Regions from separate parts of the Streptosporangium sp. NPDC049376 genome, predicted to be linked through region 1. Evidence: predicted binding sites of a transcription regulator. Region 1 holds the regulator's gene; the other holds the start of a gene.

Region 1 (14,430 bases):
CGGGAACATCTCGTCCGAGACCATGGCGTTGAGCAGCATGTTCTGGTGGCTCAGCTCCGCGCCCTTCGGCTGTCCCGTGGTGCCGCTGGTGTAGAGGATCACCGCGGTGTCGTCCGGTGCGGTCTGCACGGTCTGGAACTGCCCGGGAACGCCGTCAAGCGCCGCCCACAGGGTCTCGCCGTGCTCGGACTCGGTGGCGAAGGCGGTGGCGGGCAGGACGATGAAGTGCTCGGTCGGCTCGGACTCCTCGAAGCCCGCCCTGCCCCGCTCGCCCAGCGGCAGTTCGGGCGTGCCCTCGAAGCAGAAGAAGGCCTTGGCCTCGGCGTCCCGCAGGTGATAGGCGATCTCCCTGGGCTGCAGGAGCACGTTGAGCGGCACGACCGTGGCGCCCGTCTTGAGGATGCCGTAGTACACGAAGGGGAAGTAGGGCAGATTCGGACAGGCCAGCGCGACCCGGTCCCCTCTGCCGACGCCTCTGGAGACCAGCAGGTTGGCGACCTGGTTGGCGATGGTGTCGACCAGCGAGTACGGCAGCCGCAGGTCGCCGAAGACGATCGCGGTGCGGTCGGGCTGCTGGCGGGCACTGTCCTCCAGGACGATCGACAGATTGAGCATGGGCGTCCTCCTCCAGGGCGGGATCTGTCCCGTGCCATCTTTTCAGGGCGGAGATACCTACCGGTAGGTAACAATGGTTACGAATTGACGCGTAAAGCACCTCAGGGTAAGCAGATGTGAGCCCGCTTACCGAGGGTAGGCGGGCCGTCCGTTCGTGCGACGAAGGGGCAGTGCGCAGTGGAGTACGACTATGTGATCGTGGGGGCGGGGTCGGCGGGGTGTGTGCTGGCGAACCGGCTGTCCGCCGACCCGGCGACGACGGTGGCGCTGATCGAGGCGGGCGGACCGGCCGACAAGCTGGAGGTCAGGATGCCCGCCGGGTTCGCCCGGCTCTTCAAGACCGGTTGCGACTGGAACTTCACCACCGTCGAGCAGCCAGGCCTGTCGGGCAGGCGGCTCTACTGGCCGCGCGGCCGGATGCTCGGCGGCTCCTCCTCGATGAACGCCCAGATGTGGGTGCGCGGGCACCGGGCGGACTACGACGGATGGGACGTGCCCGGCTGGTCCTACGAGGAGGTCCTGCCGTACTTCCGCCGGGCCGAGGGCCGGGTGGGCTCCAACCGCGGCGACGTGTACGGCACCGCGGGCCCGGTCCGCATCTCTGAGCTGCGCAGCCCCAATCCGCTGACCCCGGTGTTCCTGAAGGCCTGCGAGGAGGCCGGGCTCACCCGCCTCGACGAGCTGAACGGCCCCTCGAACGAGGGCTGCTCCCCGACCCCCGTCACCCAGGACAGGGGCCGCCGTTGCAGCTCCGCCGACGCCTACCTGAGGCCGGCCGTAAGGAGACCCAACCTCACCGTTCTGACCTCCCGCCAGGTACGCAGGGTGCTGATCGAGGAGGGGCGTGCGACAGGCGTCGAGTGTGCCCCCGCGAACGACGGAGGCGGCAGGGACGGCGGCACGGTCGTGCGGGCACGCAGGGAGGTCGTCCTGTCGGCGGGGGCGATCGGCTCGCCGCACCTGCTGATGCTGTCGGGCGTCGGAGCCGCCGACGACCTGCTCGCCCAGGGCATCGAGCCGCTCGCCGACCTTCCCCAGGTCGGCGCCAACCTCCAGGACCACCTCGCCTCCGGGGTCATCCTGCACTGCCCGGAACCGGTCACGCTCGCCAAGGCCGAGTCGGTCGGCAACCTGCTGCGCTTCCTGGTCGGCAGGAACGGCATGCTCACCTCGAACGTCGGCGAGGCGGTGGCCTTCATCAAGACCTCGCCGGACGAACCGGCCCCCGACATCGAGCTGATCTTCGCCCCCGTGCCCTTCATCGACCACGGGCTCACCCGGCCACCCGCGCACGGCCTGACCATCGCCTCCATCCTCCTGCGGCCGGAGAGCAGGGGGCGGATCTTCCTCCAGGGGCGTGACGTGGCCATCGACCCCGCCTATCTCACCGCGGAGGCCGACCTCAGGAGACAGGTCGCCGGACTGAGAAAGGCCAAGGAACTGTTCGCGACCTCGGCGCTCCTGCCGTTCGCGGGGGCCCCCATGGACCCGTACCGGGGGGCCGACAGCGAGGAGGAGCTCATCGGCTGGATCCGTGAACGCAGCGAGACCCTCTACCACCCGGTTGGGACCTGCCGCATGGGCGAGGACGCGGACGCGGTGGTCGACCCGAGCCTGCGGGTTCGCGGGATCGAGGGGCTGCGCGTGGCCGACGCGTCGGTCATGCCGGTGATCAACCGGGGCCACACCCACGCCCCCACCGTCATGATCGCGGAAAAGGCCGCCGAACTGATCGCCGGAGGTTCGTGACCCCCGGAGGTCCTTTTCGATTCACGGGGGATTCTGCGGGGAATCCCGGCCCGCACCATGGGGCAGGTGTTAGGTTCCGCCATGGGATCGAGTCGTGACTCCCGGTGTGCGCGCGTGTGTTCTCCGTGATCGAAGCATCCGGCCTTCACGATCCGTGCGGTCCCGTTCAGCACTCTTCGAACGGAAAGTCACATGACAGGATCGGCAAATGGGGAGCTGGGGTGACCGTCTCACTGTCGGACATCGACCTCTCGAAAATCTCCTTCTGGGAGCGTCCGATGGCCGAGCGGGAGGAGGCCTTCGCGTTGCTGCGCGCCCAGCCCGCCCCGATGAGGTTCACCGAACCCGACATCAGCTTCGCCCTGCCGGGGACGGGCTACTACGCGCTGGTGAGGCACGCCGACATCGTCGAGGCCAGCCGCAACCCCGAGATCTTCTCCTCGGCACGCGGGGCGACGGCCATCCATGACCTGAGTCCCGAGTTCGGCGAGTACTTCGGATCGATGATCAACATGGACGATCCCCGGCACGCCAGGCTCCGCAGGATCGTCTCACGGGCCTTCACCCCCAGGGTGATCGGTGGCTTCGAGGCCGACGTGCGCGCCGAGGCCACCAGGATCGTGGACGACCTGATCGCCAAGGGGCCGGGCTGTGATTTCGTCACCGAGGTCGCGACGAGGCTGCCCCTGAAGATCATCTGCGACATGATGGGCATCGGCGCCGAGCACTACCAGACGGTGTTCGACGCCTCGAACGTCATCCTGTCCGGTGGTGACCCCGAGTTCATCGAGGACGTCAGCCGTGCCGCTGAACTGCTCCTCAGCGCGGGACAGTGCCTGCAGGACCTCGTCGTCTCCCTGGCGGCCGAGGGCGGTGGCCCGCTGATCACCTCGCTGACCAGCGCCGACATCGACGGCGAGAAGCTCACCGTGCGTGAACTCGGCTCGTTCTTCATCCTGCTGGTCGTGGCGGGCAACGAGACCACCCGCAACGCCATCTCCCACGGCCTGAAGCTGTTCACCGACAACCCCGAGCAGCGCGCGCTGCTCCTCGACGACCTCGAAGGCCGCCTGCCCGGCGCGGTCGAGGAGATCCTCCGGCTGGCCTCACCGGTGGCCTGGATGCGCCGCACCCTCACCCGCGACCACGAGATGAACGGCCACCTCTATCGCGAGGGAGACAAGGTGCTGCTCTACTACTGGGCGGCCAACCGTGACGAGGCCGTCTTCACCGACCCGCTGCGCTTCGACATCCGGCGCGCGGGCGGCCCCCACGTGGCCTTCGGCGGCCCGGGACCGCACTTCTGCCTGGGCGCGCACCTGGCCCGCAGGGAGATCTCCGTGATGTTCCGTGAGCTGTTCACCCGGCTTCCGCACATTCGCTCCGTCGGCGAACCGGTCCGGCTGCGCTCCAGCTTCATCAACGGCATCAAGCACCTTGAGTGCGACTTCTGAGACCGGACGCGGGTCCTAAGAGGAGAGCGCCTTGATCGAGGTGAAGACGGTGTTGATGTCCGGCAGCAGCTCCTTCTTGCTGTCGGGCACCGACATGTAGACGATCGAGGGAAGGTCGGCGCCGGTGCTCACGGCCGCCACGACCATGGTGGTCTTGGTGTCGCCCGTGGTGATCTCGTAGGCGGACAGCTGTCCGGGCAGGCCGTTGACGGTCAGGGACTGCTGGGCGGTCTTGCGGGCGGTGTTGTCCTCGGGGAAGAACTTCTTGCGCGCCGAGGCGGCGACCGCGTTGGTCACGGGGGAGAGATTCTCCGGTGAGGTGTACTTGTCCTTCAGCCGGGACGGGAGCACCCCCGACATCAGCTGGGCGAACTGTGTCCTACCGGCGGAGTCGGTGCCCGCGGCGACGTACTGGCGGGTGGTGAAACCGTAGACCGTGGGCACGGTCCTGCGCTGGTCCTCCCGCCACTCTCCGCCCAGCCGTGTCACACTGATCGCCGCCGCCTGGTCGGCCAGGGTGCCCGAGACCGGGGACGCCTTGCCGGGGAAACGCGGAAGGCGGCCGAGCGTCTGGGACTTCGGCGGCTTCTTGGACGTGGCGGAGGGCTTGGCGCTGGGAGCGGGGTCCGCCTCGTTCGTCGCGGCGAGCGGACCGGCCATGAACGCCCACAGCAGCGCGCCGACCAGCGCGATCACCACCGACCCGACCAGCGCGAAGACCCAGACCGGCCTGCCCTGCTCGTCGAAGTCGTCCTCGTTCCCCATGGCCTGGTAGTTGTCGCCGAAGACCGTGTCCCACAGCTCCTGCTGACGTTCGGGCGGCGGGGTCTTCGGGCCGCTGATCTGGCCCGCGGTGACGAAACGCCTGTTGGGGTCGGACGGGTCCTGGCTCAGGTGGTGACCGGGCTGCCCGGGCTGCCCGGGGTGGCCGAACTCATGCTGCCCCGGTTGTCCCGGCTGCCCCGGGTAAGCCGGTTGTCCCGGTTGCCCGAAGGGCTGAGCCTGCGGCGGGAGCGGAAGGTCGGCCGGATGCCGTGTCGCGGACGCGTCGTAGGCGGGCGCCGTCAGCGGGTCGTTCAGGGGGTTGTTCAGGGGGTTGTTCGGCGGGCCGCTCAACGGGTCGACCGGCGGGGCGTTGCGGGGGGCGTTGAGCGGGTCGTTCAGCGGATCGGCGCGCGGGGTGGGCTCGGGCGCGGTCGTCGCGGCGAGGGCCCAGACGGCGGGGTTGTTCGGCACCCCGAAGCTGCCCCGGGCGGCGTCCTCGCCGAAGGGCGCGCCGTCACGGCTCGGCTCCTCCTGAGGAGGGGTCGACCACGTGTGCGACAGCGGGTCCCGCACGGTTCCCTCGGCCGCGGAGGGCGGCCACACGGGGTTGTCCCCCGGCACGGCCGACGGCCACGCGGTTGCCCCGGGCGCCGGGTCTCCCGCGGGCGCGGTGGGTCCCGCGGCCGGACCGGAGGCCGGAGCGGCGGGTGGCCACCCGGTGTTCTCGGCGGAGGCGGACGGCCAGGCGGAGCCGTTCGCCTGGGCCGTCGGCGGCCACACGGCGTTGTCCTGCGGCGCGGCGGACGGCCAGGAGGCGTTTGCGGTGGCGGGCGGCTGCGCGGCGTCGTCCTGTGGGGTGGTGGCGGACGGCCATCCGGTGTTCTCGGCGGTGGCGGGCGGCCACACCGGGTTGTCGGCGGGTGCCGCCTCCGCCGGGGGCTGCGGGTCCCACCGGGGCTCGGCACTCACGGGAGCGGCCTCGGGAAGCTGGCCTCCGTATCCGCCGGCCAGGTCGGGGTCCGGCCTGAGGGCGTCCTTCGGCTGCGGGGTGAACGCGTCGCTCCAGCTGGTCGTGGCGCTGGAGGCGGGGCGGTCCCGCGGATCGGCGGGCGCCGTACGGGCTGCCCGGTCCCACCCGGTCCCCGCCGGGGAGTTCCAGCCGGACGCCGGATCGGTGACGGGAGGCTGGGTGGGGACGCCCTGCCGGGGGGTCTCCATGTCGTCGGGCGCGCCCCCAGAAGGGGAGGCCAGCGCCTGGTCCCAGCCGCCGCCGAGAGTCGCGGAACCGTTGGAGGATCCGCTGGGAGCCCCGTTGGGGGTCTGGGACGGCGTCGGCTGGCTCCAGCCGTATTCGGGCGTGCTCGCCCCCGCCTGCTCCCAACCGGCGCCCGGCTGTCCCTGGCCGTCGGCGGGCGAGGCCGGCTCCTCATGGGGGAGGGGAAGTCGTGGCGACGAGGCGCCGAAGGAGTCGTTCGCCCAGCCGGACGTCGTCTCCGCCGCCTCCGGCCACGCCGGAGGCAGGTGGGGCTGGCTGGGCTGCTCCGGGGCCATGGCTTCCTTACCTTCCGCACGGGTGCCCGAATTATGGGTATTCGGCATGGTCTCACGGGAGGCAGGGATGTTCGCAGGGAAACCGGAGAACGCCCCCCTGAACTGGAGTCCTGTGGGGTCGGTCGGTGGATCCTGCATCGGCAGGCCGGCCTCCAAGGGATCCGGGCCCTGCCCCGGCTCGACTGAGTGTGCCACGGTGAGAAGAGTAAACTGACGGGACATGCGAGGTCACAACGGATGTGTCCCCATCAGGTCTCGGCCCGCTCCAGGCACGTGATTGCTCTTATTGTGCTGGATCGCCGGACGGGCGTCCTCCGTTTACCGTGATCCAATTCGTTTCCCCAGGCCACGAATACGGCTTGCGGACTGCGATAGTCTTGCCGTATGCGTGCCGCGACCCTGCTGCTTACCGGGCCGCATCGGCCTTCTCGGCGTTAGACGCCCGCCGGTGCGGCTGCCCTTCGCATGAGCGGAGGGTTTTTCTATTGGGCCGGACGGGTCAGATCATCGCAGCAGACGTATACCGAGGGAAGATTGACGTGAGCGAGCGAGCCGACGTGAACAGCGACGAGCAGCACTACGATCCGCAGGCACTGCAGGTCAAGTGGCAGCGGCGGTGGGAGGAACTGGACCCGTTCCACGCCTCCGACGACCCCGCGGACCCGCGTGAGCGTCGCTACATGCTCGACATGTTCTCCTACCCCTCGGGCGACCTGCACATGGGTCACGCCGAGGCCTTCGCCATCGGTGACATCGTGTCGCGCTACTGGTTCCAGCGCGGCTACAACGTGCTGCACCCGATCGGCTGGGACTCCTTCGGCCTGCCCGCGGAGAACGCCGCCATCAAGCGTGACGCGCACCCGGCCGAGTGGACCTACGCCAACATCGAGACCCAGGCGGCCTCCTACAAGCGTTACGCGGTCTCCTTCGACTGGTCCCGCCGCCTGCACACCAGCGACGCCACCTACTACCGGTGGACGCAGTGGCTGTTCCTGCGCTTCTTCGAACGCGGCCTGGCCTACCGCAAGGGCGGCCTGGTCAACTGGTGCCCCAACGACCAGACCGTGCTGGCCAACGAGCAGGTCGTCGGAGGCAGGTGCGAGCGCTGTGGCGCCGAGGTCGTCCGCAGGGAGCTGACCCAGTGGTACTTCAAGATCACTGACTACGCCGACCGGCTGCTGGACGACATGGCCCAGCTGGAGGGCGGCTGGCCCGAGCGCGTGCTGACCATGCAGCGCAACTGGATCGGCAGGTCCGAGGGCGCGGACGTCAACTTCGTGATCGAGGGTCGCGACGAGCCGGTCACGGTCTACACCACCCGCCCCGACACGCTGTACGGCGCGACCTTCTTCGTCGTCGCCCCGGACGCCCCGCTGGCCGAGGAGATCGTCTCCGACGAGCAGCGGAAGGCCTTCGAGATCTACCGGGCCGAGGTCGCCAAGCTGTCCGACATCGACCGGCTGTCCACCGAGAAGGAGAAGACCGGCGTCTTCCTGGGCCGCTACGCGATCAATCCGGTCAACGGCGAGCGCATGCCGGTCTGGGCGGCCGACTACGTGCTGTCCGACTACGGCCACGGCGCCATCATGGCGGTTCCCGCCCACGACCAGCGCGACCTCGACTTCGCCCGCGCCTTCGACCTGCCGGTGCGGGTCGTCGTCCACACCGGCATGGCCGACCCGGGGGAGACCGGGATCGCCACCGCGGGTGAGGGCACCCTGGTCAACTCGGGGCCGCTGGACGGCCTGTCCAAGGCCGAGGCCATCCACAGGATCATCGAGGTGCTGGCCGGGCGCGGGACCGGCAGGGCTGCGGTCAACTTCCGCCTGCGTGACTGGCTGCTGTCCCGCCAGCGTTTCTGGGGCTGCCCGATCCCGATCATCCACTGCGCGGACTGCGGCGAGGTCCCGGTCCCCGACGACCAGCTGCCCGTCACCCTGCCCGACATGCGTGGTGAGGCGCTGGCGCCCAAGGGTGTCTCCCCGCTGGCCTCGGCCGAGGACTGGGTCAACGTCTCCTGCCCCAAGTGCGGCGGAGCCGCCAAGCGTGACACCGACACGATGGACACCTTCGTCGACTCCTCGTGGTACTACCTGCGTTACGTGGATCCGACCTACCTGGACGGTCCCTTCGACGTGGAGAAGGTCCGCAGGTGGGGGCCGATCGACCAGTACGTCGGCGGTGTCGAGCACGCGGTGCTGCACCTGCTGTACTCGCGTTTCTTCACCAAGGTCCTGCACGACATGGGCATGCTCGACTTCACCGAGCCCTTCCTGCGCCTGCTGAACCAGGGGCAGGTCATCAACCAGGGCAAGGCGATGTCGAAGTCGCTGGGCAACGGGGTCGACCTGGGCCAGCAGATCGACACCTACGGCGTCGACGCGGTCAGGCTGACCGTGCTGTTCGCCGGCCCGCCCGAGGACGACATCGACTGGGCCGACGTCTCCCCGGCCGCGTCGCAGAAGTTCCTGGCCAGGGCCTTCCGCGTCATGGCCGAGGCCGGTGCGGGATCCGCACCCGGCGTCGCCTTCTCCACCGGTGATCTGGAGCTGCGCAAGGTCGTCCACCGGACCGTGGACGAGGTCACCAAGCTGCTCGACTCGCACCGCTTCAACGTCGCGATCGCCAGGATGATGGAGCTGACGACCGCCGCCAGGAGGGCCATCGACTCGGGCCCCGGTGCCGCCGACCCGGCGGTGCGCGAGGCCGCGGAGACCCTGGCGGTCATGCTGTCCCTGGTCGCGCCGTACGCGGCGGAGGAGGGCTGGGAGCGGCTGGGGCACCCCGCCTCCGTCGCGACCGCCGGGTGGCCGGTCGCGGAGGCGGCGCTGCTGGTGCAGGAGACCGTCACCTGCGTCGTACAGGTCGCGGGCAAGGTCCGTGACCGTCTGGAGGTCTCCCCGGAGATCTCCGATGCCGACCTGGAGGCACTGGCGCTGGCGTCGGAGAAGGTGCAGGCCTTCCTGTCCGGCGCGCCCCGCAAGGTCATCGTCAGGGCCCCCAAGCTGGTCAACATCGTTCCCTGATCGTGAACGCAGAAAGGAGTGACCCTCGGTTTGAGGGTCACTCCTCGCGTTCCGGGAGAGATGCCGCCGGGGCGCCTCAGAGCTTGCGCAGCACCGCCACGACCTTGCCCAGGACGGTGGCCTCGTCACCGGGGATCGGGTCGTAGTTCGTGTTGTGCGGAACCAGCCAGACGTGGCCGTCCTTGCGCTTGAAGGTCTTGACCGTGGCCTCGCCGTCGATCATCGCGGCGACCACGTCGCCGTTGTCGGCGACGGGCTGCTGGCGGACGACCACCCAGTCGCCGTTGGCGATCGCGGCGTCGATCATGGAGTCGCCCGTGACCTGGAGCAGGAAGAGGGTGCCCTCGCCGACGAGCTGCTTGGGCAGGGCGAAGACGTCCTCCACGCTCTCTTCGGCGAGGATCGGGCCGCCGGCGGCGATCCGGCCGACGAGCGGCACGTAGGCCGCGGTCGGGCGGTTGACCGAGGTCTCCTCGGCGTTGGTGTCGGGGTCGACCCACAGCACCGGCTCGCCGGGCAGGCGCACCTCCAGGGCACGCGGGCGGTGCGGGTCGCGGCGCAGATAGCCCTTGCGCTGCAGGGCCGTCAGCTGGTGCGACACGCTGGAGGTGCTGGTCAGCTGCACCGCCTCGCCGATCTCGCGCATCGACGGCGGGTAGCCGCGCTGCTGCACCGAGTCGCGGATCACCTCAAGGATCTTGCGCTGCCTGGGGGTGAGGCCGAGGGAGTCACGCCTGCGCACCGTCAGGTCACTGACGGCCGCGCCGCTCTCGTCGCGCTCACTCATATGATCTCCTCGCTCCCGGTCTGTATTGGTTGCGTCGCACACAGCGACCGTACCTCCGCCGAAGATCATACTCAAACATTTGTTCGAATGGTCCTCGAAATCGGTGGCGGCGTGGTGTACAACATCGTACGGGAGTTCGATCGACATCGTGTTCGATTCGCCGATCTTTCTTCGACATGTGTTCGGCCAGGTCGAAGAGATGGGGGGCACCGTGAAGGCGGCCACGAGGACAACCAGGCCCACGTTGACGCTGGTCAGGGGCACCGGGGAGGCGGCCGCCAAGGACGCGGGCCGTGGGGCGGCGGGGGGAGGGCGGCCCGTCGCGCGTCCCCGTGGGACCGCCGCGGGGCGTGCGGGCCGTACGGTTCCGGCGGTTGCGCGGAGGCGGGCCGTCGCCGGGGGGAGGGTGGTGCACGCGACCGTCCGGCGGAGGCGTGCCCCGGTCAGGCTGACCCGCAGGGGGAGGGTCGTGGCGGTCCTGGCGCTCGTGCTCCTCGTTCTGGCGGCCTTCTGGGCGGGTGCCCTCCTGGACGCGGCCCTCGCCTCCTAGGAGGCTTTCCGGGGCGCCTCGACGGGCCTCTGCGGGCCCTGTGGCCAGTGGGGGTCCTGGCGTTCCGAGGAGGGGCGGGCGGGGGCGCCGACGACGGAGCGTGACGACGCGCCCCGGGCTCACCCGATAATGGATCTCGGCGATCGGCCCGTTCGCATGCCCCGGGGAGGGGTGCCGCATGTCCGGACGGCGCCCGCGGGGCCGCACCGGAAGGGCGACACGCCCGGCTGACGCCCTTGAGCTGCGCTGATCGGCGACTTCGCTCGGCAGGCCCTTCCTAACTTGCGTTCATGGTCCGACACTCCTACGGTTGGACCACAACATCTAGTGGCTTCATCATTCCGCTCCACCATAGATTGTGTTTCTATTACCGCATCTCGACCATTCGAGGGCGTGCGTGAGCGTCTCCACACGGAGATCGCAGAGCCGGCGGAGCAACGCGAGGAAGATGAGCCGCTGGGCAAGTCAGGGAGGCGACACGCGTGCACTGTCCGTTCTGTCGTCATCCTGACACGCGGGTCATCGACAGCCGGTCGACCGAGGACGGCAGCGCCATCCGGCGCAGGCGCACCTGCCCGGAGTGCGGGCGCAGGTTCACCACGCAGGAGACGGTGTTGCTCATGGTGAGCAAACGCAGCGGGGTGACCGAGCCGTTCTTCCGGGACAAGGTGATCGCCGGTGTCCGGCGTGCGTGTCAGGGGCGCCCGGTGAGCGAGGACTCGCTGGCCCAGCTCGGCCAGCGGGTCGAGGAGAGCATCCGGGCGACCGGGGCCGCGGAGATCGCGGCCCACGAGGTCGGGCTGGCGATCCTGGGCCCGCTCCGCGAGCTCGACGAGGTGGCGTACCTGCGTTTCGCCTCCGTCTACCGGGGCTTCGAGACCCTGGCCGACTTCGAGGCCGAGATCGAACAGCTGCGCGCCGAGCGTTCCGCGCGGCGCGACTGAGTCAGTCCCCGGGCGCCGGGGGAGTACGCGGCGTGTTGAACTGGTCCGACTGGGGGCTCCATGGAGCCTCGGAAGGGGGAAGTCATGACGGAGACGGTCAACGGCGCGGTCGCGCGCGGGGGCAAGCGGCCACGCAAGGGACTGAAGATGAAGCGCATCTTCACCACGCCCGGGGTGCACCCGTACGACCAGGTGACCTGGGAACGCCGTGACGTCGTCATGACCAACTGGCGGGACGGCTCGGTCAACTTCGAGCAGCGGGGCGTCGAGTTCCCCGACTCCTGGTCGGTCAACGCCGCCAACATCGTGACCACCAAGTACTTCCGGGGCGCCGTCGGCACCCCGCAGCGCGAGTGGAGCCTGAAGCAGCTCGTCGACCGGGTGGTCGGCGTCTACACCAGGACCGCGGTCGAGGAGGGCTACTTCGCGACCGAGGAGGACGCCGAGATCTTCGACCACGAGCTCAAGCACGCCCTGGTCAACCAGGTCTTCAGCTTCAACTCGCCGGTCTGGTTCAACGTCGGCACCGCCTCCCCGCAGCAGGTCAGCGCCTGTTTCATCCTGGCCGTCGACGACCAGATGGAGTCCATCCTCGACTGGTACAAGGAAGAGGGTGTGATCTTCAAGGGCGGTTCGGGCTCGGGGGTGAACCTCTCCCGGATCCGTTCCTCCAAGGAACTACTCTCCAGCGGCGGTACGGCCAGCGGCCCCGTCTCCTTCATGCGCGGCGCCGACGCCTCGGCGGGCACCATCAAGTCCGGCGGCGCCACCCGCCGCGCGGCCAAGATGGTCGTCCTGGACGTCGACCACCCCGACATCGAGGAGTTCATCGAGACCAAGGCGCGCGAGGAGGACAAGGTCCGCGCGCTGCGCGACGCCGGGTTCGACATGGACCTGGGCGGCAAGGACATCGTCTCCGTCCAGTACCAGAACGCCAACAACTCCGTGCGCGTCTCCGACGAGTTCATGCGGGCCGTCGAGAACGGCGGTGACTTCGGGCTGCGCGCACGCCTCACCGGCGAGGTGATCGAGAAGGTCGACGCCAAGTCCCTGTTCAGGAAGATGGCCCAGGCCGCCTGGGAGTGCGCCGACCCCGGCGTCCAGTACGACGACACGATCAACGACTGGCACACCAGCCCGGAGACCGGCCGCATCACGGCGAGCAACCCCTGCTCCGAGTACCTCCACCTGGACAACTCCTCCTGCAACCTGGCCAGCATCAACCTGCTGAAGTTCCTCAGGGACGACGACACCTTCGACGTCGCGGCCTTCGTGAAGCTCACCGAGCTGATCATCACCGCGATGGACGTCTCCATCACCTTCGCCGACTTCCCGACCGAGAAGATCGACCGGACCACCCGGGCCTACCGTCAGCTCGGCATCGGCTACGCCAACCTGGGCGCGCTGCTCATGGCAACCGGCCACGCCTACGACTCCGAGGGCGGCCGGGCCATCGCCGGGGCCATCACCTCGCTGATGACCGGCGCCTCCTACCGCCGCAGCGCCGAGCTGGCCGCGGTCGTCGGGCCGTACGAGGGCTACGCCCGCAACGCCGAGGCGCACAAGCGCGTCATGCGCAAGCACGCCGCGGCCAACGACGACCTGCGCACCCTGGGCGGGATGGACCGGGTCATCCACACCGAGGCCTCCCGCCAGTGGGCCGACTGCCTCAAGCTCGGCGAGAAGAACGGCTACCGCAACGCCCAGGCCTCGCTGCTCGCGCCGACCGGCACCATCGGCCTGATGATGGACTGCGACACCACCGGCATCGAGCCCGACCTCGCCCTGGTCAAGTTCAAGAAGCTCGTGGGCGGCGGCTCCATGCAGATCGTCAACCAGACGATCCCGCGGGCGCTGCGCCAGCTCGGCTACCAGGAGGAGCAGGTCGAGGCGATCGTCGAGTACATCGCCGCGCACGGCCACGTCGTGGACGCCCCCGGTCTTCGGCCCGAGCACTACGAGGTGTTCGACTGCGCCATGGGAGAGCGGGCCATCGCGCCGATGGGCCACGTGCGGATGATGGCGGCGGCCCAGCCGTTCCTGTCCGGTGCCATCTCCAAGACCGTCAACCTGCCCGAGTCCGCGACGGTCGAGGACATCGAGCAGGTCTACATGGAGGGCTGGAAGCTCGGCCTGAAGGCCCTGGCCGTCTACCGCGACAACTGCAAGGTCGGCCAGCCGCTGTCGGCGGCGGGCAAGAAGACCGAGGAGAAGGCCGAGCCGGCCGAGCCCGAGGTCCAGGTCGTCGAGGTCAGCCGTCCGACCAGGCGCCGGATGCCGAACCAGCGGCCCAGCACCACCACCCGCTTCACGGTGGGCGGCGCCAAGGGTTACATGACCGCCTCGTCCTACCCCGACGACGGTCTCGGCGAGGTCTTCCTGAAGATGTCCAAGCAGGGTTCCACCCTGGCGGGCGTCATGGACGCCTTCTCCGTGGCCATCTCCATCGGCCTGCAGTACGGCGTGCCGCTGGAGACCTACGTGGGCAAGTTCGTCAACATGCGCTTCGACCCGGCGGGCATGACCGACGATCCGGACATCCGGATGGCCGCCTCGGTGATGGACTACATCTTCCGCCGCCTGGCGCTCGACCACCTGCCCTACGACGAGCGGGCCGCCCTGGGGATCTTCTCGGCCTCCGAGCGCGCCGCCCAGCAGCGGGGCGAGGACCCGGCCCCGATCGCCGCGGACGAGGTCATCGCCGAGCTGGCCACCTCCGCGCCCATCGAGCGGCCCCAGCCCCGCTCCGAGACCCGCGCCCAGACCGTCGAGGTGGCCGCCCCCGAGCGCGCCGCGGGCTCCCTGGAGTCGCACCAGGGCCGCACCGCCGACGCGCCGTTGTGCATGACCTGCGGCACCAAGATGCGTCCCGCGGGCAGCTGCTACGTCTGCGAGGGCTGCGGCTCGACCAGCGGCTGCAGCTGACACGGCCTGAACCGGGGAGCCGGTGAGCCACATGGCTCACCGGCTCCCCGTCGTCTCTCCCGAT
Region 2 (14,430 bases), on a different contig from region 1:
CGGCCTCCGCGTGCGGCGGCCGTACCTCGTGATCTGGAACCTTCGCGATCTCCTGACGGCCCGTGCGCGGGCCGTGCCCTCAGGCACGCAGGACGAGAGCCGCCGAAACCGCGATTTCCCAGGCCAGATACGGTGACGATGAAGAATGCCACCCAGAAGAAGACGGTCCTTCTGGCCGAGAGCCGCACACTTCTCCGGATCGGACTGAGGGAGATCCTCGACGAGACCGGAGACATGGCGGTGACCGGTGAGACGACCGACTCGACGGACACCATCCGCAGCATCCGCGACCTGTGCCCCGAGGTCGTCGTGATGGGACCGCTCAGCGACTGCGCCGACTCCGTCGAGGCGACCAGGAAGATCGTGGCGGAGCTCCCCGGCGAGACCCCTCGCTTCCTCGCGCTCGTCGACGCCTGGGACGCCCGCTCCCTCGACATGGCCGAGCCCGAGGTGGGAGGTCTGCTGTTCACCAACGCCTCGGCCGAGGAACTGCGTGCCGCGATCAGGATGCTGTCCGCCGGATACTCCTTCCTGGCCCCCGAGGCGTGTCAGCGGACCGTCAGGACCGCCGCGACGGGATCGCCCAGGACGCCGCCGGTGACCGACATGACCAGCAGGGAACTGGACGTGCTGCGCCTGCTGGCCCGTGGCTACACCAACGCGGAGATCTCCAGGGACCTGTCACTCAGCGAGAGCACCGTCAAGTCCCACGTCCAGAACGTGCTGCACAAGAAACACCTGCGCAACAGGGCGGGCGCGGTGATCTACGCCTACGAGACGGGCCTGATGAAGGTCGGGGAGAACCCCGTCCACCTGTCCCGCAGGAGGTATCCGCAGGAGGAACGCAGCCGGGCGGCCAACGCGTAACGGGAGGTCAGTCCACTTGCCCGCCCATTGGCACTTTCGCGAGATCATGCCGCTTGCCACGATGACACCCCGTGACGTTCATACGAGACAAGGCCGACAGGCGGCGCGGCATGATCGGTGCGGCGACCGCGATGTTCTGCGTCGGCACACTGACGGGGGTCTCTCCCGCGCTCCACGGCTATCCCGTGTACGGCGGGCAGGCGGTGCGCTACGCCGTCGGCGCGGTCCTGCTGTTCGCCGTCGTCAAAGCCAGGCGGCTGCCACCGGTCAGGCTGACCCGCCGCGAGATCCTTCTCGTCGCCGCCCTGGCCCTGGTCGGGCTGGCGGCGTTCAACGTGTTCGTGGTCGAGTCGACCCGCTACGCCGACCCGGCGATGGTCGGCACGATCGTGGCCACCGTCCCCATCGTCTTCGCGGTCGCCACACCGCTCATGGAGGGCAGGAGGCCGACCCCGCACGTCGTGGTCGCTGCGGTCGTGGTCGCCACGGGGGCGGCCGTCACGATCGGCCTGGGCGGCGCGACGCTCGTCGGGGTGCTGCTCGCGCTCGGCGCGCTCGGCGGGGAGGTCGGCTTCTCACTGCTGGCGATCCCGCTCCTGCCGAAACTCGGCGCCGTCAGGGTCGCCGCCTACTCGGCCGCCGCCTCCGTGCCGCTGCTGCTGATCGCCGGGGCCGTCGTCGACGGACCGCGGATGCTGCGGACGCCCACGTCCTCGGAGGCGGGGGCGCTGGCCTACCTCGCCGTCGTGGTCACCGCCTTCGCGTTCTTCTGCTGGTACGACGCGCTGCCCCGGCTCGGCGCGGAACGGGCCGGCCTGTTCTCCGGCTTCCTGCCGCTGGGCACGATCGTCGCCGCCGTCGTCCTGGGGACGGGCCACCCCGGCTGGCCGGAGTTCGCCGGGGCCGCCCTCGTCGTCGTGGGCCTGCTGATCGGGCTACAGCCGACGGGCCCCTCCATCTCGACGGCGGGCCGTCAGCCGGTCGAGCAGCGAGAGTAACGGGGCCGTCGCGGCGGTCGTCACCAGCGCCATGACCACCAGCACGACGAACAGCCGTTCGCTGAGCATCCCCAGGGCGAGCCCGAGGTTGAGCACCACCAGCTCCGTCAGGCCCCTGGCGTTGAGAAGCACTCCGAGCGAGGCCGAGTCGGGCCAGCTCAGCCCGGTCGAGCGGGCCATCAGCATCGGACCGGCCAGCTTGCCCAGCATCGAGACCGCCACGACGAGCACGGTCACGCCGAGCAGTGAGGCGTCGAGCCCGCTGCGCCAGACGTCCGTGCGCAGCCCCGTGCCCACGAAGAAGAACGGCAGCAGCAGAAGCCCCGAGACGGAGTTGATCCGCTCGGTCAGCCGGGACAGGGATCCGGAGGGACAGCACAGGCCGTACAGGAACGCGCCGAAGATGGCGTGAATCCCGATCGCCGAGGTCACCGCGGAGGAGGCGAGCAGGCCCGCCAGCAGCACCAGCAGGCGTATCTCCGGCCGGTCCTCAAGCGCGGTGAGAATCCTGGCCAGCCAGGGACGGACCAGCCAGGTCATCACGACGCCGTAGGCGAGCACCAGCGTCACGGTGAGCGCCGCCCTGACCGGGGTGTCCCGGCCCGCGACCGCGGTCATCACGGCGATCAGGCACCAGGCGACCACGTCGGCGATCGCCGCGCACAACATGCTCAGCCTGCCCAGCGGGGTACGGAACATGTCCCGTTCGACCAGGATGCGGGCGAGCACCGGGAAGGCGGTGATCGACAGGGCGGAGCCGAGGAACATCGCGAAGACCACCGGGCTGGCCTGAGGCCCGGCCCAGTCGCGATACAGCAGGCTCGCCAGGAGCGCGCCGCCGAGGAAGGGACCCGCGATGCCCGCGTGGGCGATCGTCACGGCGGCCCCGCCCTGACCGCGGAAGGAGGTCTGCCTCGTCTCCTGGCCGACCACGAACATCAGGGCGATCAGCCCAAGGTCGGCCAGGCCCTGCAGGACGGGACGCACCTCGGCGGGGAAGAGCCAGGCGCTCACGCCGGGCAGCAGCGCGCCGAGCACCGAGGGCCCGAGGCAGAGCCCGGCGAAGATCTCCCCGACGACGGGCGGCTGCCCCACGCCCCTGGCCAGCCGTCCGAAGAGCCTGGCGGCCAGGATGACCACGGCTATCGCGGCGAACAGCTGGACGCTGTGTTCGACGGGACCGGAGGCGGAGGGCACCGGCCGCGCCGTGCCCGCCGAGGTCCCCAGCATCACCAGCAGGCCCACGGCCGCCAGCGCGGGCAGGATCGCGGTCAGGGCGTAGACGGCGGCGCCCGCCCCGCGGCGTGAGACGGGGGTCCCCGACGGGCGGGGATCGAGCTCGACCGTGCCCGTGGGCGTCGGCGTCATCGTGCCTCCGAGGTGAGCAGACGGCGGTGGATCTTGCCGTTCGGTGTCCTGGGCAGCTCGTCGACGTGCCGGACGGCGTCGACGATCATGTGCCGGGGCAGCGAGGCCGCGCAGTGGCGCTTGATCTCCAGCAGGTTCGGGCGCTCGGCCCCAGAGGGCACCAGGTAGGCGACCAGCCTGGCGTCGATGCCGCTGCCGGTCAGCACGACCGCCGCGTCGCCGACGGCGGGATGGGCCTGCAACACCGCCTCGATCTCGCCGATCTCGACCCGGTACCCCCGGATCTTGACCTGTCCGTCACGCCTGCCGAGGAAGCGGTAGTCGCCGTCGTCCTGCAGCAGCACCAGGTCACCCGTCGCGTACGGCCCGGCCTGCGGCGCGGAGCCCCAGTACCCCAGCATCACCGTCGGCCCGTCGACGACCAGCTCACCCTCCTCGCCGGGACCTGCCACGCCCCCGTCCTGCCTGACCGCCCACACCCGGTCACCGGAACAGGCCCGCCCGATGGGGACCGGCGTGGTCCTGTCCCCGGCCACCTCGCCGACCTCGTGGAAGGTGCACACGTTGGTCTCCGTCGGTCCGTACAGGTTGAGCATGCGCACCCCGGGCAGGTGCTCACGGAGCCTGCGCAGATGCGTCACCGGGTACGGCTCGCCGGCGAACAGCAGCGCGCGCAGCGCCGAGGGGCGCGCGTCGAGCAGCCCGCCGTCGCGGGCCATCAGGATCAGCGCCGAGGGCACCGAGTACCACACGGTGATCCGCCGGCCCAGCAGGAAGTCGACCAGCAGGCGCGGGGCGTAGGCCGTCTCCTGCGGGATCAGGTGCACCGAGGCCCCCGCGTGGAAGGCGACGTACAGGTCCAGCACCGACAGGTCGAAGTGGAAGGGGGCGTGGTTGGCGAAGCGGTCGGCGGGGACGGCCCCGAGCTCGGCGGCGGCCCAGCCGACGAAGGCCAGCGCGTTGCGGTGCGACAGGCAGACGCCCTTCGGCACGCCGGTCGAGCCCGAGGTGTACAGGATGTAGGCCAGGTCGTCGGCAGTCCCGTCCGGCTCCGGCAGCGGCGGCGGGGTGCCCTCGGGTCCCGGGCCGGGCGCCGGGACGTCCACGCCGTTGAGCTCCAGCGTCCGCAGGCGCTCGGGGGAGGTGACCACGGCGCGCGGCGCGCAGTCCCGCACCAGGTGGACGGCCCGCTCGACCGGGCTGAGCGGATCGACGGGCACGTAGGCGGCCCCCAGACGCAGCACCGCCTGGGTCGCGACCACGGCCCGCGCCGACTTGTCGAGCCAGAGCGCCACCCGGTCGCCCCGCCGTACGCCGGTCGCGGCCAGCGCGTGCGCCAGGCGGTCGGCCTCGGCGTCCAGCTCGCCGTAGGTCAGGGCGGCGTCCGGCCCGGCGACGGCGAGCGCCTGCGGGGCGCGGCGGGCGCTCCGGCGGACGAGTTCGTGCAGTCTCACAGCCCCAGCTCCTTGACGATCTGTTCGAGCTGGATCTCCGTGGTGCCGGAGAAGACGGTCGAGGGCAGCGCGTCCCGCAGCGCGCGCTCCACCCCCGCCTCGCCGCGGATGCCCGCCCCGCCGAAGATCTGCACGGCGTCGAGACCGGCCTGCACCGCGCCCTCGCTGACCGCGAGCTTGGCCATCGCGACGTCGAGTACGGCGCGCTCGCCCCGGTCGAGCCGCCAGCAGGCCCGCCACAGCAGCAGCCGTGCCGCCTCAAGGCGCAGCCGCAGCCGCGCGATACGGTGCGAGACCGCCTGGTTGTCGGAGACACGGCGGCCGAACTGCCTGCGCTCCCCGGAGTGCTCGACGACCGCGTCGAGCAGCCGTTCGGTCAGGCCCAGGTAGCCGGCGAACAGGCAGGTGCGCTCCCAGCGCATCGAGGACTGGAAGATCGCCGCCCCCTGCCCCCGCACACCGAGCATGGCGTCCGCCGGGACACGGCACCCGTCGAGCCGGACCCGCGCGGCGGGGACGCTCTCCAGCCCCACCTTGCGGAACGGCTCACCGACGGTCAGTCCCGGCGTGCCGCGTGACACGGCGAACGCGCTGACCCCCATGTGCCCGAAGGCCGGGTCGGTCGAGGCGTAGACCGTGAAGACGTCCGCGATCGGCGCGTTGCTCACGAAGGACTTGACCCCGGTGATGACGTAGTCGTCGCCGTCGCGGACCGCGCGCGTCGTCATCGCGGTGACGTCCGAGCCCGCCTCGTCCTCGGTGATCGCGTTGGCGCCGACCAGTTCGCCGGAGCACAGGCCGGGGAGCGTCGCCGCACGCAGCTCCGCGTCGCCGTGCTCGGCGATGGGCATCGCGCAGGCGAACAGGTGCGCCATGGTGGCGAAGACCAGCCCCATGTCCTGGCAGCCCCGGCCGAACGCCTCCACGGTCAGCGCCGTGTCCAGGAAGCCGAGTCCGCCGCCGCCGTACCCGGCGGGCACGGACAGGCCCGTCAGGCCCAGCGCCGCGCACCGCCCCCAGTCCTCACGGGTGAGGAACCCGTTCTCGGTCACCGGCCATGTACGTGTCTTTTCCCGGACCAGCTCGTATCGCTCCCGCTGGTCGGAATCCCAGGCGAAATCCACGCTCGGAAGCTTAGGATCGGCCGCTTTCCGCTGTCCTCATCATTCCAGCGGAAGCTTCTGCCCAGGAAACGGGAAAACGTGGGGAACAAGTCTGCCCACTCGTCCTTTCCACCCCCCTACCAAATGAGGAGTCCACCTGTCCTCAGGGTGGCCGGGGAGAGGTGAAGTTCAATATTTGTCAGGAGGACAGTCAGAGCACCGCTTCGTAGTCTCATGCCGGTGGTCGTGCCCGGAGCGACGGCCACGGCGGTGTGATCGCCCGATGGGTCACCCATGAGACGGGAGCTGCGAATGAACGAGTCGGAGGTCTCCGACGTACTCCGCAAATACCTGCAGGAGAGAATCCTTGACACCTCGGACGTGGAGATCGAGCCGGAGACCCCGTTGCTCGAATGGGGAATTCTCAATTCGCTCACGACCACCCGGCTCGTCGGATTCATCAGGGAACAGTACGGGATCGAGATTCCCATGGAGGAGATGGTCGGCGGGAACTTCAAGGACCTGCGGAGCATCAGCGGTCTCGTCGTACGGCTCGGCAGCGAGTGAACGTGTACCGGTGTGCCCGTGAACGTGTCCACGAGGGGAAGGCCAATCATGTCTGACGTTGACTTCGACATCGCGATCATCGGAGGCGGTCCCGCGGGATCCACGATGGCCTCCTACCTGTCGCAGGCCGGGCTGTCCTGCGGCGTGTTCGAGGGCGCGATCTTCCCGCGCGAGCACGTGGGGGAGTCCCTGATCCCCGCGACCACCCCCGTGCTGTCCGACATCGGCGCGCTGCCGAAGATCGAGGCCGCGGGCTTCCCCAGGAAGTACGGCGCCGCCTGGACCTCGGCGATCGACGCGAAGATCCCCACCCTGGGCTTCGAGGTCTCCCACGGGTTCGGGACGGCCGAGATCGACTTCAGCGAGCGTGACCAGGCCGGGGTCAACCAGGACTACACCTACCACGTGGACCGCGGGCGGTTCGACCTGATCCTGCTGCAGCACGCCGAGTCGCTCGGCGCCAAGGTCTACGAGGGCATCCGGGTGCGCCGGGTCGACTTCTCCGAGCCCGAGCCCAAGCTGGTCTTCAGCATGGGCCGCAGGGAGACGGACGTGCGGGCGAGGATGGTGATCGACGCCAGCGGGCGCAACACCTTCCTCGGCAGGCAGCTCAAACTCAAGGTCTCCGACCCGGTGTTCAACCAGTACGCGATCCACACCTGGTTCGACGGGCTCGACCGCGGCGCGCTGTCGGTCGACAAGGAGCAGAGCGACTACATCTTCGTCCACTTCCTGCCCATCACCGACACCTGGGTGTGGCAGATCCCCATCACCGAGACGATCACCAGCATCGGGGTCGTCACGCAGAAGAAGCACTTCAGCGAGGCCGGATCCGACTGGGAGACCTTCTTCTGGAGGTGCGTGGAGAGCCGCCCCGAGCTGGCCGAGGCGCTGCGCGCGAGCAAGCAGGTCAAGCCGTTCAAGCCGGAGGGCGACTACAGCTACGCCATGCGGGAGATCTGCGGCGACGGCTGGCTGATGATCGGCGACGCGGCCCGCTTCGTCGACCCGATCTTCTCCAGCGGCGTCAGCGTGGCCATGAACAGCGCCAGGATCGCCTCCTACGACATTCTCGCGGCGGCGGAGCGGGGTGACTTCACCAAGCCCTCCTTCGCGAACTACGAGGGCAAACTACGCAACGCCGTGAGCAACTGGTACGAGTTCATCTCCATCTACTACCGGCTCAACATCCTGTTCACGGCCTTCGTCGCCGACCCGAGATACCGCCTCGACGTGCTGAAGATGCTCCAGGGAGACGTCTACGACGGCGGCGAGCCGGTGGCTTTGACCAAAATGCGAGAGATCACCCGCCAGGTCGAGGAGAATCCTGATCATCTCTGGCACAAGCACCTCGGCACGCTGCGCGCCCCCAGCGCGGCGCCGCAGTTCTAGCCGCAGTTCCGAACGGAAGGACCGGGAGATCCGTGAAGAAGTTCATCCTGGCGGAGAACGACCTGCCCCAGCAGTGGTACAACATCCTGCCCGACCTGCCCGCCCCGCTGCCGCCGTACCTCAACCCCGTCACGCACGAGCCGCTGCGCCCTGAGGACCTCGCGCCGCTGCTGCCGCAGGCGGTGATCGAGCAGGAGTTCTCCCCGGAGCGCTGGATCGACATCCCCGAGCAGGTGCGGGACATCTACCGGATGTGGCGGCCGAGTCCCCTGGTGCGGGCCGACCGCCTGGAGAAGGCGCTGGACACCCCGGCGAAGATCTACTTCAAGTACGAGGGCGTCTCGCCCGCGGGATCGCACAAGCCCAACACCGCGATCCCGCAGGTCTACTACAACGCCAACGAGGGCGTGCGGCGGCTGACGACGGAGACCGGCGCGGGACAGTGGGGCTCGGCGCTGTCCTTCGCGGGCAGCCTGTTCGGCGTCGCCGTCACGGTCTACATGGTGCGCGCCTCCTACGAGCAGAAGCCCTACCGCCGCTCGCTCATGCACACCTGGGGCGCCGAGGTGTTCCCCTCCCCGACCAGCCGCACCCAGGCGGGCCGCGACATCCTGGCCAAGGACCCCGACTCGCCCGGCAGCCTGGGCATCGCCATCAGCGAGGCCGTCGAGGACGCCCTGGCCCACGACGACACGAAGTTCGCGCTCGGCTCGGCCATGAACCACGTGGTGCTGCACCAGACCGTCATCGGTCTTGAGGCCAAGCGCCAGCTGGAGATGGCGGGCGACTACCCCGACGTCGTGGTCGGGTGCGTCGGCGGGGGCTCCAACTTCTCCGGGCTGGTCTTCCCCTTCATGGCCGACCGGCTCTCCGGGGAACGGCCGGGCACCAGGTTCATCGCGGCCGAGCCGACCGCCTGCCCGACGCTCACCCGGGGCGCCTACACCTACGACTACCCCGACTCGGCCGGGCTCGGGCCGCTGCTGCCCATGCGCACCGTCGGCCACGACTTCATGCCCGCGCCCATCCACGCGGGCGGCCTGCGCTTCCACGGGGACGCCCCGACCCTGTGCGCGCTGCACGAGCAGGGCTACATCGAGGCCCGCGCCTACGAGCAGAACGAGGTGTTCGCCGAGGCCGTGCGGTTCGCCAGGAGCGAGGGGTTCATCATGGCGCCCGAGTCGTCGCACGCGCTGCGCGGCGCCGTGCAGGAGGCGCTCGCGGCCAAGGAGGAGGGGAGCGAGCGCACGATCCTGTTCGGTCTGTCCGGGCACGGCCACTTCGACCTGGGCGCCTTCGACGCCTACCTGGCGGGCCAGCTTGAGGACTACGCGATCCCCCAGGCCCAGCTGGACGAGGCGCTGAGCCGGCTGCCGAAGATCGCGACGACCTGAGATGGGCGGCGGCTGGATCGACGTGCACCACCACAGCTACCACCCGCCGCTGATCGCCGAGCTGCGCCGGAGAGGGGTGACGCACATGGCACCGGGCGTCCCCCTCCCCGAGTGGACGGTCGAGGACTCCCTCAGGGTGATGGACGCCAACGACGTCCGGGCGGCGATCCTGTCGATCCTGCTGCCGGACGCCGCGCTCGGCCAGGGCGCCGCCTCCCTGGTACGGCAGGCGAACGAGTGGTCGGCCGAGCTGGTGCGCGACTTCCCCGGCAGGTTCGGCGCCCTGGCCGTCCTGCCCATGCCCGACGTCGAGACGACCCTGGCGGAGATCGAGTACGCGCTCGACGTGCTCGGCCTCGACGGGGTCGTCATGAGCGCGAGCCTGGCCGACGGCCGTTACCTGGGCGATCCGGCGTTCGCCCCGGTCTTCGACGAACTCGACCGGCGCGGGGCCGTGGTCTTCGTCCACCCGAACCCGGCCTACCGGTGCGACTGCGCCGGCGGGCCCGGGTTCGCCGCCAAGGTCCCGCCGCCGCTGGTCGACTTCGTCATGGACACCACGCGGGCGGTCGCCGACCTGCTCTTCGGCGGCACCCTCGGCCGCTGCCGCGACATCCGGTTCGTCCTGGCCCACGCGGGCGGCACGGTGCCGTTCCTGGCCTGGCGGCTGGAACTGGCGGCGACCTGGGTACTGCCGGGGGCGGGCGGGCTGGACGTGGCGGGAGAACTGCGGCGGCTGTACTACGAGACGGCCCAGGCGGCCTCGCCCGCGACACTGGCCTGCCTGGCCGAGGTGACCGGCAGGGAGAACGTCCTGTTCGGCACGGACTTCCCGTTCATGCGGGACGCGGTCGTCTCCGGGACCCTGCGTCACCTGGCGGACGCCGGGGACATCCCCTTCCTGGACAACGCCCTGGCCCTGTTCCCCCGCCTGGCGGACAGGCTCGCGGCGGGAAGGGAAGGGGCCGCCGATGCCGCGCGCCTTTGAGGACTTCCACGTCGGGGACGTCTTCGAGCTGGGCAGCCAGAAGATCACCCACGAGGAGATCGTACGGTTCGCCCAGGCGTACGATCCGCAGCCCCGTCACCTCGACCACGAGGACCTCATCGCCAGCGGCTGGCACGTGACGGCGACGTTCATGAGGCTCTACACGGAGGGGGTACTGCTGCACGCCGAGGCGGAGGTCTCCCCGGGCGTGGACGAGCTGCGCTGGCTGCGGCCGGTCAGACCGGGGGACGTCCTGACCGGCCGGGTGACGGTCGTCGGGCTCGCGGCCTCCCTGTCCAGGCCCGACTGCGGGATCCTCCAGCAGCGCGGGGAGTTCCTCGACGACCGGGAACGGCCGGTCATGCGGATCATGATCTACGGCCTGATGCGCAGACGCCAGGCCGCGAACCCCTAGCCGTCTCAGACCACGACCTGTACGGCGGGCGCGGGCCCGTGCCTGGCGATCTCCGACCAGGCACGGGCGAGCCGGTGGACGAGTTCGTCGAGGATCTCGGGGGAGAAGGTGAAGGGCAGCCTGATGTGGTTGGTGTGCCCGCCGTCCGGGTCCATCACGGCTCCGGGCACCACGTCGACGCCGTGCCGTACGGCGACCTGGGCGAAGGCCATGGCGTCGACACCGGGCAGCTCGACCCACAGGGCGCCGCCGCCGTCGGGGCGCCGCCAGCGCCAGCTCGGCAGCCGGTCCCGCAGCAGGGCGTCGATGTGGTCGAGCTGCAGGCCGAGCTCCTTGGCCCGTTCGGCGAGGATCCGGTCGAGGCGGGGCATCAGCCTGGCCGCGAGAGCCTGGTCGATCACCGGGCTGCCGATGTCGGCGAGGACCTTGCGCCGGGAGAGCCGCTGCACGATCTCGGCGGGCCCGCGGACCCACCCGATGCGCAGGCCGCCCCAGACGGCCTTGGCGAGCGAGCCGAGCGAGAGCATCTCCGTGCCGTGCGGCGCGTAGGCCGCGAGCGGCGCGGGTACGGCCCCCGGTTCCGCGTGGTAGGTCATGTAGGCGTTGTCCTCAAGGACGGGCACCTCGTGCTCGGCGGCCAGTTCCGCGATCCTGCGCCTGCGCGCCGCCGACATGAGCACCCCGGTCGGGTTGTGGTAGGTCGGCATGAGATAGAGGAGCGAGGGTTTGCGCTCCCGCAACATGGCGCCGAGCGTGTGGATCTCAGGCCCCTCCTCGTCGAGCGGTACGGTCACCAGGCGCGCCCCGGCGGAGCGGAACACGTCCAGGCAACCGGGCCAGTTGGGCGACTCGACCAGCACCGTCGCCCCCTGGCTGACGTACAGCTCGGTCACCAGGACCAGGCCCTGGTGCGCGCCCGTCGTCACCACGATCTCGTCGTGCGCGGTCGGCAGGCCGTTCCTCGTCAGGTAACCCGCGATCGCCTCACGCAGTTCAGGAAGCCCGGAGGGGTGGTAGCCGGGCCCGGAAAGCAGGTCGTCCAGGTCGTCGCGGACCAGCTCGCGCAGCGCGACGGCCAGCTCGGGCGCAGCCCCGCCCGCCGCGACCGCGACGGAGATCAGCTCGCCGGGGCCGTCGATCAGCCGCTGGAAGATGGTCATCGCGGTGCCACCGGGCACCCGCCCGTCGGCGGTCGGCCTGCGCACCTTGACGTCCGAGGCGATCCTGGTGCCGCTTCCCTGCCGGCTTGACAGCAGGCCCGCGCCCCGCAGCTCCTGGTAGGCCGCGACCACGGTCGCCCTGCTCACCTGGAGCGCGTCGGCCAGCCCGCGCTCGGAGGGCAGCCGGTCGTCGGGGAGGAGCAGGCCGTCCTCGACGGCCTGCGCCAGCGCGTCCGCGAGCTTGCGATAGAGAGGGCCTCGGCCCGACGCCCAGTCACCGAGGAGCGCGACGATGTCACGCTCGGTGGAAATGCGGTCCATTTTTCCCTCTACTGGATCTGGCCACTTGTGCCAAGGGTGCCAAGAATGGACGCAGTGGGCAATGGAAGTGGACTGGAAAATGACCAATTTTCTCTTTTTCCTGGCCGCGGCCGTGTTCCTGGCCGTGGTTGTGCCGCGTTTCGGCGCGGACACCCGTGACGGCCGGGACTGGAAACCCGCCGATCCCTATCCGCCGGAGCGCGCGGTCGTCACCGCCGTAACCGGCAGGCAGACCGGGCGGGCGCGGGCCGGACGACGTACGCCACGGCGGAGGGCGACGGAGGTAAGGGCGTCCGGCCCGCGCGGGACGGTCGGCGTGCGTCACCCGTAGGTTCCCCGGCCCCCCGGGCGGCGGCGTTTCGCCGTGCGCGGATCAGGGGCCGGGGTCGGGGGCGCTCAACAGCCGGTCGAGGGACTCCGCGGTCCCGCGGGGGTTCCCTGCCTTCTCCCGGCCGTCGGGGGACCACAGGAAGAGCCATCCGTCTCCGGCCGGGGTGGCGAAGACGATCGTCTGTCTCAGGCTCTCCGGATGCCACACCCACAGCACCGGGTCGTCCCCGCCGACCATGCGGCTGGCCAGCCCCTGCCGCGACAGCTCGGCGGACAGGGACCCAAGGTAGGTCAGGCGTTGCTGGCTGAACGTGCTGGTCACGTCGGCACCTCAGAGTCGGCTGCCCCCAGGATCGCCCCAGGTCAGCCCCCTGACAACAGGCATGGGGGAATTCTCGGAAATATCGCCTTCCGGATGGGGTGGGTCGTCCCGCACGCCCCGGAACATGCGCTGTCGTCCGGCCTCGCTCGAACAGTCGTTCGGCTATATTGGACGCGCTGACGCTCCTCGGCGTGCTCTCCGGAAAATGTCGGTGGCACCCCGTAGCTTTCTGGCAACCGATCCAACCCGCGACCCTCCAGGGGGGCTCCCATGGCAGCTAACGACCGCGAGAAGGCGCTTGAGACCGCCCTCGCCCAGATCGAGCGGCAGTTCGGCAAGGGCTCCGTCATGCGACTCGGTGACGAGGCACGTGCGCCCATCGAGGTGATCCCGACCAGTTCCATCGCGCTCGACGTCGCCCTCGGCATCGGCGGTTTCCCGAGGGGCCGCATCATCGAGGTCTACGGTCCCGAGTCCTCCGGTAAGACCACGGTCGCCCTGCACGCCGTGGCCAACGCCCAGCGGGCCGGCGGCATCGCGGCCTTCATCGACGCCGAGCACGCCCTCGACCCCGAGTACGCCAAGAAGCTCGGCGTCGACACCGACGCGCTGCTGGTCTCCCAGCCCGACACCGGTGAGCAGGCGCTCGAGATCGCCGACATGCTGATCCGTTCCGGCGCCATCGACCTGCTGGTCATCGACTCGGTCGCGGCCCTGGTGCCGAAGGCCGAGATCGAGGGCGAGATGGGCGACAGCCACGTCGGCCTCCAGGCCCGCCTGATGTCCCAGGCGCTGCGCAAGGTCGCGGGCGCGCTCAACAACACCGGCACCACCGCGATCTTCATCAACCAGCTCCGCGAGAAGATCGGCGTCATGTTCGGCTCGCCCGAGACCACGACCGGTGGAAAGGCGCTGAAGTTCTACGCCTCGGTCCGTCTCGACATCCGCCGCATCGAGACGCTGAAGGACGGCACCGAGGCGGTCGGCAACCGCACCCGGGTGAAGGTCGTCAAGAACAAGATGGCTCCGCCCTTCCGCGTGGCCGACTTCGACATCCTCTACGGCGTCGGCATCTCCCGCGAGGGCGGCCTGATCGACATGGGTGTCGAGCACGGCTTCGTCCGCAAGTCCGGTGCTTGGTACACCTACGAGGGCGACCAGCTCGGCCAGGGTAAGGAGAACGCCCGTAACTTCCTGAAGAACCACCCCGACATCGCCAACGAGATCGAGAAGAAGATCAAGGAGAAGCTCGGCATCGGCCCCCGCCTGGACAGCCCGGCCACCCCGCCGCCCGCCGCTCCGGCCCCCGCCGCCTCCTCCGGCCGTGGCTCCAAGGCCTCGACCCCCAAGCCGGGCGACGCCTGATCCGGGCTGACCGATGACGACGGGACCTGATTCCGGTCCGGCCGGTGAGGCCGGGCCGCGAGACTGGGGTGCCTGGCCCGACTCGGAGGACACCCGGCGGGACCGGCGCGGCCAGGGCTCCTCCCGGGGCACGCGTGCCCGGGGGAGGCGCGCCGGGCGCGCGGGGGAGGGGGACGGTCTCCTGCCCGACGGTCCGGCCGAGGGGTCGGTGGCGGCCCGGGGGCCCGACGCCGATCCGCAGGCGGTGGCGCGGGCGATCTGCCTGCGGCTGCTGACCATGGCGCCACGCACCCGGGCTCAGCTCGCCGAGGCGCTCCAGCGGCGCGAGGTGCCGCAGGAGGCCGCCGAGGCGGTGCTGGAGCGTTTCTCCGAGGTCGGTCTCATCG

Evidence for each region. Region 1 encodes LexA, which represses DNA repair genes until DNA is damaged. Its sites were predicted from a motif close to TCGAACANNTGTTCGA; they were not measured.
Region 2: the regulator LexA is predicted to act here: its motif matches at 12,826-12,841, upstream of recA (recombinase RecA).

Annotation. Positions count from the first base shown of each region.
Region 1 is NZ_JBITMT010000018.1:27,428-41,857, forward strand. It holds gene ACIBVQ_RS32175 (long-chain fatty acid--CoA ligase) at 1-615, opposite strand, end outside; gene ACIBVQ_RS32180 (GMC family oxidoreductase) at 793-2,364, shown strand; gene ACIBVQ_RS32185 (cytochrome P450) at 2,586-3,818, shown strand; gene ACIBVQ_RS32190 (hypothetical protein) at 3,834-6,134, opposite strand; gene leuS (leucine--tRNA ligase) at 6,674-9,160, shown strand; gene lexA (transcriptional repressor LexA) at 9,237-9,947, opposite strand; gene ACIBVQ_RS32205 (hypothetical protein) at 10,147-10,497, shown strand; gene nrdR (transcriptional regulator NrdR) at 10,980-11,441, shown strand; gene ACIBVQ_RS32215 (vitamin B12-dependent ribonucleotide reductase) at 11,526-14,366, shown strand.
Region 2 is NZ_JBITMT010000001.1:196,707-211,136, forward strand. It holds gene ACIBVQ_RS00790 (response regulator transcription factor) at 139-867, shown strand; gene ACIBVQ_RS00795 (DMT family transporter) at 939-1,865, shown strand; gene ACIBVQ_RS00800 (cation:proton antiporter) at 1,803-3,233, opposite strand; gene ACIBVQ_RS00805 (amino acid adenylation domain-containing protein) at 3,230-4,687, opposite strand; gene ACIBVQ_RS00810 (acyl-CoA dehydrogenase family protein) at 4,684-5,811, opposite strand; gene ACIBVQ_RS00815 (acyl carrier protein) at 6,103-6,357, shown strand; gene ACIBVQ_RS00820 (NAD(P)/FAD-dependent oxidoreductase) at 6,406-7,749, shown strand; gene ACIBVQ_RS00825 (TrpB-like pyridoxal phosphate-dependent enzyme) at 7,782-9,143, shown strand; gene ACIBVQ_RS00830 (amidohydrolase family protein) at 9,145-10,131, shown strand; gene ACIBVQ_RS00835 (MaoC/PaaZ C-terminal domain-containing protein) at 10,115-10,546, shown strand; gene ACIBVQ_RS00840 (PLP-dependent aminotransferase family protein) at 10,552-12,027, opposite strand; gene ACIBVQ_RS00845 (hypothetical protein) at 12,107-12,358, shown strand; gene ACIBVQ_RS00850 (hypothetical protein) at 12,401-12,679, opposite strand; gene recA (recombinase RecA) at 12,950-14,044, shown strand; gene recX (recombination regulator RecX) at 14,058-14,430, shown strand, end outside.